DNA from 2 places in the Streptomyces sp. B5E4 genome. Region 1 is predicted to be linked to the other one. Evidence: riboswitches for the same ligand, from Rfam matches in the RefSeq annotation. Region 1 holds a riboswitch; the other holds the start of a gene.
What was found. A riboswitch is a leader RNA that binds a small molecule or an ion and turns the genes downstream of it on or off. The one in region 1 is predicted to bind cyclic di-AMP.
Positions count from the first base shown of each region.

Region 2: linked by a shared signal. The riboswitch ahead of ABGA99_RS29480 (transglycosylase family protein) and the one ahead of ABGA99_RS25620 (LysM peptidoglycan-binding domain-containing protein) in region 1 are both predicted to bind cyclic di-AMP.

Region 1 is NZ_JBDPMI010000023.1:39,398-43,569, reverse strand. It holds gene ABGA99_RS25630 (SDR family oxidoreductase) at 35-826, shown strand; gene ABGA99_RS25625 (FCD domain-containing protein) at 885-1,679, shown strand; gene ABGA99_RS25620 (LysM peptidoglycan-binding domain-containing protein) at 1,764-2,654, opposite strand; cyclic di-AMP (ydaO/yuaA leader) riboswitch at 2,661-2,835, opposite strand; gene ABGA99_RS25615 (hypothetical protein) at 2,939-3,583, opposite strand; gene ABGA99_RS25610 (DUF397 domain-containing protein) at 3,917-4,165, opposite strand; gene ABGA99_RS25605 (helix-turn-helix transcriptional regulator) at 4,166-4,172, opposite strand, start outside.
Region 2 is NZ_JBDPMI010000030.1:62,981-67,152, forward strand. It holds gene ABGA99_RS29465 (5-(carboxyamino)imidazole ribonucleotide synthase) at 1-112, shown strand, start outside; gene purE (5-(carboxyamino)imidazole ribonucleotide mutase) at 120-635, shown strand; gene ABGA99_RS29475 (dipeptidase) at 725-1,933, shown strand; cyclic di-AMP (ydaO/yuaA leader) riboswitch at 2,174-2,366, shown strand; gene ABGA99_RS29480 (transglycosylase family protein) at 2,370-3,590, shown strand; gene ABGA99_RS29485 (UDP-glucose/GDP-mannose dehydrogenase family protein) at 3,707-4,172, opposite strand, start outside.

The sequences.
Region 1 (4,172 bases):
GCGGCAGATCCGTCAACACCCGGAGCGTGACCTCGTGACAGCAGCCGGAGCCAGGCGACTTCCGCACACCGACCGGTTCGCGGGCCGCACCGCCGTCGTCACCGGAGCCGCCGCCGGCATCGGCGCGGCCACCGCCCGCCGGCTCGCCGCCGAGGGCGCCGCCGTCGTCGTCGCCGACATCGACGGCGACCGGGCGGAGGCCACGGCCGCGGAGATCCGCGCCGCGGGCGGCACGGCGGCGGCCGTCGTCGCGGACGTGGCCGAGGAGGACGGCTGGGCGCGGATCCTGGCCGCGGCCGGGGACTTCGGGCCCGTCGGCGTCCTCGTCTCCAACGCCGTCGCCGTCGACGTCGCCCCCGCGCACGAGACGACGCCCGCGTCCTGGCGGCGCCAGGTCGATGTCGGGCTGACGGCCGCGTTCCTCGGCTTCCGCGCCTGCCTGCCGGGGCTGCGTGCGCAGCAGGGTGCCCCCGGCGCCGCGGTGCTGGTCTCGTCCGTGCACGCCAGGCACGGCATCCCCGGCCACCCCGCGTACGCCGCCGCCAAGGGCGGGCTGCTGTCGCTGGCCGGCCAACTGGCCGTCGAGTACGGCCCGTCGGTGCGGGTGAACACCGTGCTGCCGGGGCCCGTGCTCACCCGGCTCTGGGACCGCGTCCCCGAGGAGGACCGCAGGGCCAGCGCGGCGCAGACCGCCGCGGGGCGGCTGGGTGCGCCGGAGGAGGTGGCCGCCGCGGTCGCCTTCCTCGCCGCGCCCGAGGCGTCCTACGTCACCGGCGCGAGCCTGGTCGTGGACGGGGGCTGGAGCGTCGTAAAGTCATCGGCCTGAGCGGGGGCGCCGCGGGGGACGGCGGGGCGCACGGGACGTGAGGGAGGAGCGAGCGGCCATGGCGGGTTACGCGCGCCGCGGGGTGCACGGGCAGACGGTGGAGACCCTCGCGCACCGCGTACTGGGGGGTGAGATCGCCGAGGGCGCCACCCTCGATCTCGCCGCGCTCCAGGCCGAACTGGGGGTCAGCCTCACCGCGTTGCGCGAGTCGCTGAAGGTGCTGGCGGCCAAGGGCATGGTCGACGCCCGGCAGAAGCGCGGCACCTTCGTCCGGCCGCGCGCCGACTGGCACCTCCTCGACGCCGACGTGCTGCGCTGGCGCTTCGAGACCGCGGGCCGGCAGCAGGGCGAGGGCGCCGCCGCGCGGGCCGCCTCCCCGCTGCTGCGCGACCTGGACGAGGTGCGCGGCATCGTCGAGCCGGCGGCTGTCCGGCTGGCCGCGGTGCGGCGCACCGCGGCGGACCTGGCGGCGCTGGAGGCGGCGCTCACGGCGATGGCCGGGGCGCGGGACGGCGCGGCCGAGGCCGTCGCGGCGGACCTCGCGTTCCACCGCGCCCTGCTGGCCGCCTCGCACAACGAGCTGCTGGAGCGCATGGATCAGGTCCTCGCCAGCGGACTGGCCGCCCGCGACCGCCTGGTGCACGGCCCGGGACACCACCCGCGGGATCCCGTGCCGGGCCACCGCGCCGTGCTGACGGCGATACGGGCCCGGGACCCGCACGCCGCGGAGGCGGCGATGCACCGGCTCCTGGCGCAGGCGGCCCGGGACCTGGCCGAGCTGTCCGCCGTCCCTCCGCCGGCACCCGGCCCCGAGCCCGCGCCGTCGGTCACGGACCGGGCGGCCGGGGCGTAGCCCGTACGACGCACGCGCCCCGCCGCGCGGAGATCCACGCGACGGGGCGGCAGCAGACTTTCCGCGGGCCCGGGCCCCCCGGAATCAGTACCAGTTGTTGGCCTGCCAGAACTCCCAGGCACCGCACGGGCTGCCGTAGCGTTCGTTCATGTAGTCCAGGCCCCACTCGATCTGGGTGACCGGGTTGGTGCGCCAGTCGGCGCCGGCCGAGGCCATCTTGTCGCCCGGCAGCGCCTGCATCAGGCCGTACGCGCCGGAGCTGGGGTTCGTCGCGGTGTGGTCCCAGCCGCTCTCCCGCTCCACGATGTTGCTGAAGCAGGTGAACTGGTCGGCGGGCACGATCTCCCGGGCCGCGGCCTGGATGCCGGACTCGGTGGTCGGGACGCTCGCCTGCGACGCCTCGGTGGCGCCGCCGGAGCTCCCGGAGGACGACGAGCCGTTCGGGTCGATGGACGTGTCGACCTTGCCGCCCTGGGTGTCGACGCGCAGTTCGGTGCCGACCTTCAGCGCGGCCGGGTTGTCGCCGATCGCCTTCTCGTTGTCGACGTACACCCGCTGCCAGCCGCCGGGCACGTCGTACTTCGCGGCTATCTTCGCCAGCGTCTCGCCGGCGCCGACGGTGTGCTCGACGTAACGCTGCTGCTTCTGCTCGGTCTTGGCGGCGGTCTGGTCGGCCTCGGCGGGCTTGCTCCCGGCCTTCTCGTCCCCGAGGTCCAGCTCCTGGCCCGGGAGGATCAGGTGGGGGTTGTCGCCGACGGCTTCCTTGTTGGCCTCGTACAGCTTCTGCCAGTCGGGCCCGAAGCCGTTGTCCTCGGCGATCTCCGAGAGGGTGTCGCCCTTCTCGACCGTATAGGCGTGGGCGGCGGTCGCCGCGATTCCGCCGGCGACGGGCAGGGCTATGCCCACCCCCGCGGCGGCGGCATAACGGCGGGTGGAGCGCGACTTGGGCGCGCGCCGGGTGCCGGTTCCGGCCATGGTGGCTCGCTCTTTCTCCGACGCCTGCGAGGTGAGCTGTCGGGTTCGGGCTGGAGTTGCCCGGCCGCGTCGTGCTGTGCGGCTTCACCCCGAGTCGGGGAGTGCGGTGCGGTCCTGCCACCGTGCTCCGGCCGACGGAGAAGTGGTTCCCCCGCTCCTGCCCGAACGGCTGTGGGGACGACGGATCCGGGCTCCGACGGGCAGGATTCGGCGTACCGGAGCGCGGTGCTCGCGTCTGCGAACGTCTCGGACACTAGGAGATCGAACGGCAGATCACAAGAGGATCACGAGGATCGACGCATGCTCTGACGCTCCGTGGTGACGCGCGCACGCGTGGGGCGGCTGTGGCGCGTGTGACGTTCGGCATGTACGCCGAGTCGCAACTCCTCCAACAGAGGCTGCCCCGCGGGGACGACGAGACCGTGCACCCCGCGCTCCGCGGCGCCGGCGAGGGCGGTCCGCCAGGCGTCGGGACCGGCGGGTGCCGCCACCGGGGTCCAGCGCCCCGCGCCCGGCTCCTCGTAGCCGGGACCGGCGGGCGCGAGCCGGCGGAAGGCGGGCACCGCCGGGGCGACGGCGCCGAGTTCGGCGCACCGCCGGGAGTCGGCGGCGAGCGCGAGCCGGCCGCCGCTGAGCAGCACGACGGTGGCCAGCGCCCGGGCCAGCAGCGCGGCCTGCGGGACGCTGACGGGCAGCGCGACGACCAGCCGCGCCCGGCCGGTGGCGGCGGCCAGGGCGGCGGCGAGCGCCAGCACGTCGTGCGCCGGGTCGGGGCCGCCGTCCAGCCACAGCGCGTCGGCGCCCGCGGCCTCGTACGCCGCGCACTCCGCGAGCCAGTCCGCGGGCTCGTCCAGCAGCCGGGGGAGCAGCACTCCGACCTGGACCGGCCGCGTGGCGGCGTCGGCAGGCGGGGGTGGAGATGCGCTCATCGCGGGCCTCCCCGGGTGGCTGACGAGGGCCATCGGGGGCATACCGTACGCCCATACGTCGCGGAAGGCAGCGGTGCGGACACCCACGGTTCATGATTTCTGGAATTTCATCTGCCGTGCCCCGGGGCGGTGTTGCGCGTCCGTACCCCGGCAAACGCCGAGGGAGGGGACCCCCCCGGGGTGTCCCCTCCCTCTCTGTGCTCCCGGCCGGTGGCCCATGTCAGTGCACGTGGGCCACACCCCCGTTCGCCGGGATGGGCTCGCCGTCCTGACCGGACGGCGAGTGGACCGGGCGGCGCGGCTGCAGGTGCGCGGGCACCGCGCCGGGCGCGGTCATGCGAGGCTCCGCGAGAGCAGGAAGTCGGCCTTGCCCGCCTTGGCGCCCTCGATGAACGCGTCCATCTCACCGGGGGTGTAGATGAGGGCGGGACCGTCGGGGTGCGCCGAGTGCCGTACCGCGATCCGCCCGTCCCGCAGCTTCATGGCCTCGACGCAGTTGCCGCCGTTGCCGCCGCTCCACGGCTTGTGCCAGCCCTCGGTGCCGAGGTCCGCCGCCGGCATGCCGTTGTAAATGCGTTCCATTCACAGC
Region 2 (4,172 bases), on a different contig from region 1:
GAAGCCCGGCCGCAAGGTCGGCCACGTCAACACCTATGGCGACGACCTGGCCGACGTGCGCGCACGCGCCCGCCACGCCGCCGACTACCTGCGGGGGACGATCACGGAATGAGCATCGTATGAGCGCGGAGAACAGCCCGCTGGTCGGCATCGTCATGGGCTCCGACTCCGACTGGCCGGTCATGGAGGCGGCGGCGCAGGCCCTCGACGAGTTCGAGGTCCCGTACGAGGTCGACGTCGTCTCCGCGCACCGGATGCCGCGCGAGATGATCTCCTACGGCGAACAGGCCGCGGCCCGCGGCCTGCGCACCCTCATCGCCGGCGCCGGCGGCGCCGCCCACCTCCCGGGCATGCTCGCCTCCGTCACCCCCCTCCCGGTCATCGGCGTCCCGGTGCCCCTGAAGTACCTCGACGGCATGGACTCCCTGCTCTCGATCGTCCAGATGCCCGCGGGCGTCCCGGTCGCCACGGTCTCCGTGGCCGGCGCCCGCAACGCGGGCCTCCTGGCCGCCCGCATCCTGGCCACCCACGACGAGGACCTCCGCGCCCGGATGACGACGTTCCAGGAGGATCTGAACGCCCAGGCCCAGGAGAAGGGCGCCCGTCTCCGCCGCAAAACCACCCCCGCCACCTGACACACCGTCCGATCCGGGCCCGGTCGCCCTGCTGTCAGCCTGCGCGGATAGCGTGTACCTCACGCTATCCGCGCAGGGAGGACGACCCCATGACCAGCGAACTCATCGCGCGTGCGCGCGAGGTGCTGCGGGCGCACCCCGTCGTCGACGGGCACAACGACCTTCCCTGGGCCCTGCGCGAGCAGGTGACGTACGACATCGACCGGCGCGACATCGCCGTCGACCAGAGTGCGCGGCTGCACACCGACATCCCGCGGCTGCGGGCCGGCGGGGTGGGGGCGCAGTTCTGGTCCGTGTACGTGAGCACCGAGCTGGCCGGGGACGCCGCCGTGAGTGCGTGTCTGGAGCAGATCGACGTGGTGCGGCAGCTCGTCGACCGCTATCCGGGGGAGCTGCGACTCGCCGTGACCGCCGACGAGGTGGAGGCGGCGCGGGCCGACGGGCGGATCGCCTCGCTGATGGGGGCCGAGGGCGGGCACTCCATCGCCAACTCGCTCGCCACCCTCCGCGCCTTCCACCGGCTCGGCGTGCGCTACATGACGCTCACGCACAACGACAACACCGACTGGGCCGACTCCGCCACCGACGAGCCGCGGCACGGCGGGCTCACCGCCTTCGGCGAGGAGGTGGTGCGCGAGATGAACCGGGTCGGCATGCTCGTCGACCTCTCCCACGTGGCTCCCGCGACCATGCGCCACGCGCTGCGCGTCACCGAAGCGCCGGTCGTTTTCTCCCATTCGTCCGCTCGCGCCATGTGTGACCACCCACGCAACATTCCGGACGACGTGCTGGAAATGCTCCCCGCCAACGGCGGTGTGGCGATGGCCACGTTCGTGCCGAAGTTCGTCCTGCCCGCCGCCGTGGCGTGGACCGCGGAGGTGGACGCGCACATGAGCGCCCGGGGCCTGGACCCCTTCGGTGCGGACGGCGAAGCGGTCCGTGTGCGGCGTGCGTTCGAGGAGGCGAACCCGCGGCCGCAGGCGACGGCCGCGACCGTGGCGGATCATCTGGATCATATGCGCGAAGTGGCGGGAATCGACCATATCGGTATCGGGGGCGACTTCGACGGCACGCCGTTCACGCCGGAAGACCTCGCCGACGTGGCCGGTTATCCGCACCTCGTCGCCGAGCTCCTGCACCGCCGTTGGTCGGAAGAAGACCTGGCCAGGCTGCTGTGGGCCAACGCGCTACGGGTGTTGCGCGACGCCGAGGCGGCGGCGCGCGAAGTGGCCGCGCGGCGCGGCCCGTCGATCGCCACCATCGAACAGCTCGACGGCCCCGCGGAGGTCCAGAAGTGAGCAGAGTGACATAAGTCACTCACAGAATTTTCACGCCCTGGGGCAATGTGTCCGACTCCTCTGATGTCGACAAGTCTCCACCGGGGAGAGGGGTTTGAGGACCGGCGCGGGATGTGGCGATTGTCGGGCTGATTCCGATGTGATGTGGGGAACGGCCTTGATGACGGTTCACAGCTTGTTCTGTTTTCGGCTGTGTGATTACGGTGCTCGCCGTGCTCGCGCCACCGATGCGGGTACCTCGTCGCCGTAACGCCGAATCCTGTCGGCGGCGACGGGCAGGCACTTCAGCTTTCACGGCAGGAGCGGGGGACCCAGGTAAGTGCCGGCCTGCGCGCAAGCGCGGGACGGCTTGGGGTGAAGCCATGCTCCGCATGGCCGGGCATCTCCAGCTCGAACCCGACAGCTCACCTCGCAGGCGTCGGAGAGGAGCATGTCCATGTCCGCACGCGGACGTCACCGTCGCCTGGGCCGGATAGCCCGGGGCAGCAGGGCCCTCATCATCACCGCCGGCAGCGCCGGCGTCGCCATCCCCCTCATCGCCGGCGGCCACGCCCAGGCCGCCTCCGTCGACACCTGGGACCGCGTGGCCCAGTGCGAGAGCGGCGGCGACTGGAGCATCAGCACGGGTAACGGCTTCTACGGCGGGCTGCAGTTCGTGCAGAGCACCTGGGAGGGCTTCGGTGGCACGCAGTACGCGCCGCGCGCCGACCAGGCCACCAAGGAGCAGCAGATCGAGATCGCCGAGAAGGTCCTCGCCTCGCAGGGCCCCGGCGCCTGGCCGGTCTGCTCGGTCCAGGCCGGACTCACCCAGGGCGGCCCCGCCCCGGACCTCTCCACCGGTGGTGGCGAGAACAGCGAGCCCGCGGCGCAGACCGGGTCCGAGCAGCCCGCCCGGCAGGAGCAGGCCGCGAAGGAGGAGGCCCCGAAGCAGGACAAGGCGCCGGAGAAGAAGTACGAGAAGGCCGGCGACTACACCGTCGTCTCCGGCGACACCCTGTGGGACATTGCTCGCAAGCACGGCATCGCGGGCGGTTGGCAGTCGATCTACGAGGGCAACAAGGACGTCATCGGCGACGACCCGGACCTGATCTTCCCCGGTCAGAAGTACGAGTTCGACGGCGGCGACGAGGTCACCCTGGAGGAGCCGGAGACCACGTCGGCCCAGCCGTCCGCCGCGCAGCAGGAGGAGCCGGCGGCCGAGGAGCCGCAGCAGGAGGAGCAGTCCGCCGAGGCCGCTCCCGCGGGCGGGTTCTCCGCCCCGATCGACGCCGGTCTCTCCACGGCGTACCGGGCCGCGGGCGGCTCGTGGTCCAGCGGTTACCACACCGGTGTCGACTTCTCCGCCGGCACCGGCACCCCGGTCAAGGCCGTCACCTCCGGCACCGTCGTCAAGGCCGGCAACGGCGCCGACGGCGGCGCGTACGGCATCGCCGTCGTGATCAAGCACGACGACGGCCGCTACAGCCAGTACGCCCACCTGTCGTCCACCTCGGTGAGCGTGGGCCAGAGCGTGGGCGCCGGCGACCAGATCGGTCTGGTCGGTTCCACCGGCAACTCCACCGGGCCGCACCTGCACTTCGAGGTGCGCACCAGCCCGGACTACGGTTCGGACGTCGACCCGGTCGCGTACCTGCGCGACAACGGCGTCTCCCTCTGAGGGTCCCCCGCACGGCGCAGCCCCCCGTTTCCGGCGGAACGGGGGGCTCTGCGTGCCCGGCGTCGGGGCCACGGCGTACGGGACGGCCCGCCGCGCCGGCACCGCCCGGGTGCGCGCTACGCCGTCGGGCGGCCCATCGCGCGGAACGTCCAGCCCGCGGCGCGCCACGGCACCGGGTCGAGCGTGTTCCGGCCGTCGATCAGATGCGGCCGGGAGACGACCGTCGCCAGATGCCCGGCGTCGAGGGCGCGGAACTCCGGCCACTCGGTGACGTGCAGCACGAGGTCGGCGCCGCGCAGCGCGTCCTCCGCCGACCCGGCGTAGCGCAGGGTGGGGAAGAGGCGCCGGGCGTTGTCCATGCCCTTCGGGTCGTAGACGGTGACCTGGCCGCCCTGGAGGTGGATCTGGCCGGCGACGTTGAGCGCGGGCGAGTCGCGTACGTCGTCGGAGTCGGGCTTGAACGTCGCGCCCAGCACGGCGATCCGCTGCCCGAGGAAGGAGCCGTCGCAGGCTTCGCGGGCGAGTTCGACCATGTGGGCGCGGCGGCGCATGTTGATCGAGTCGACCTCGCGGAGGAACGTC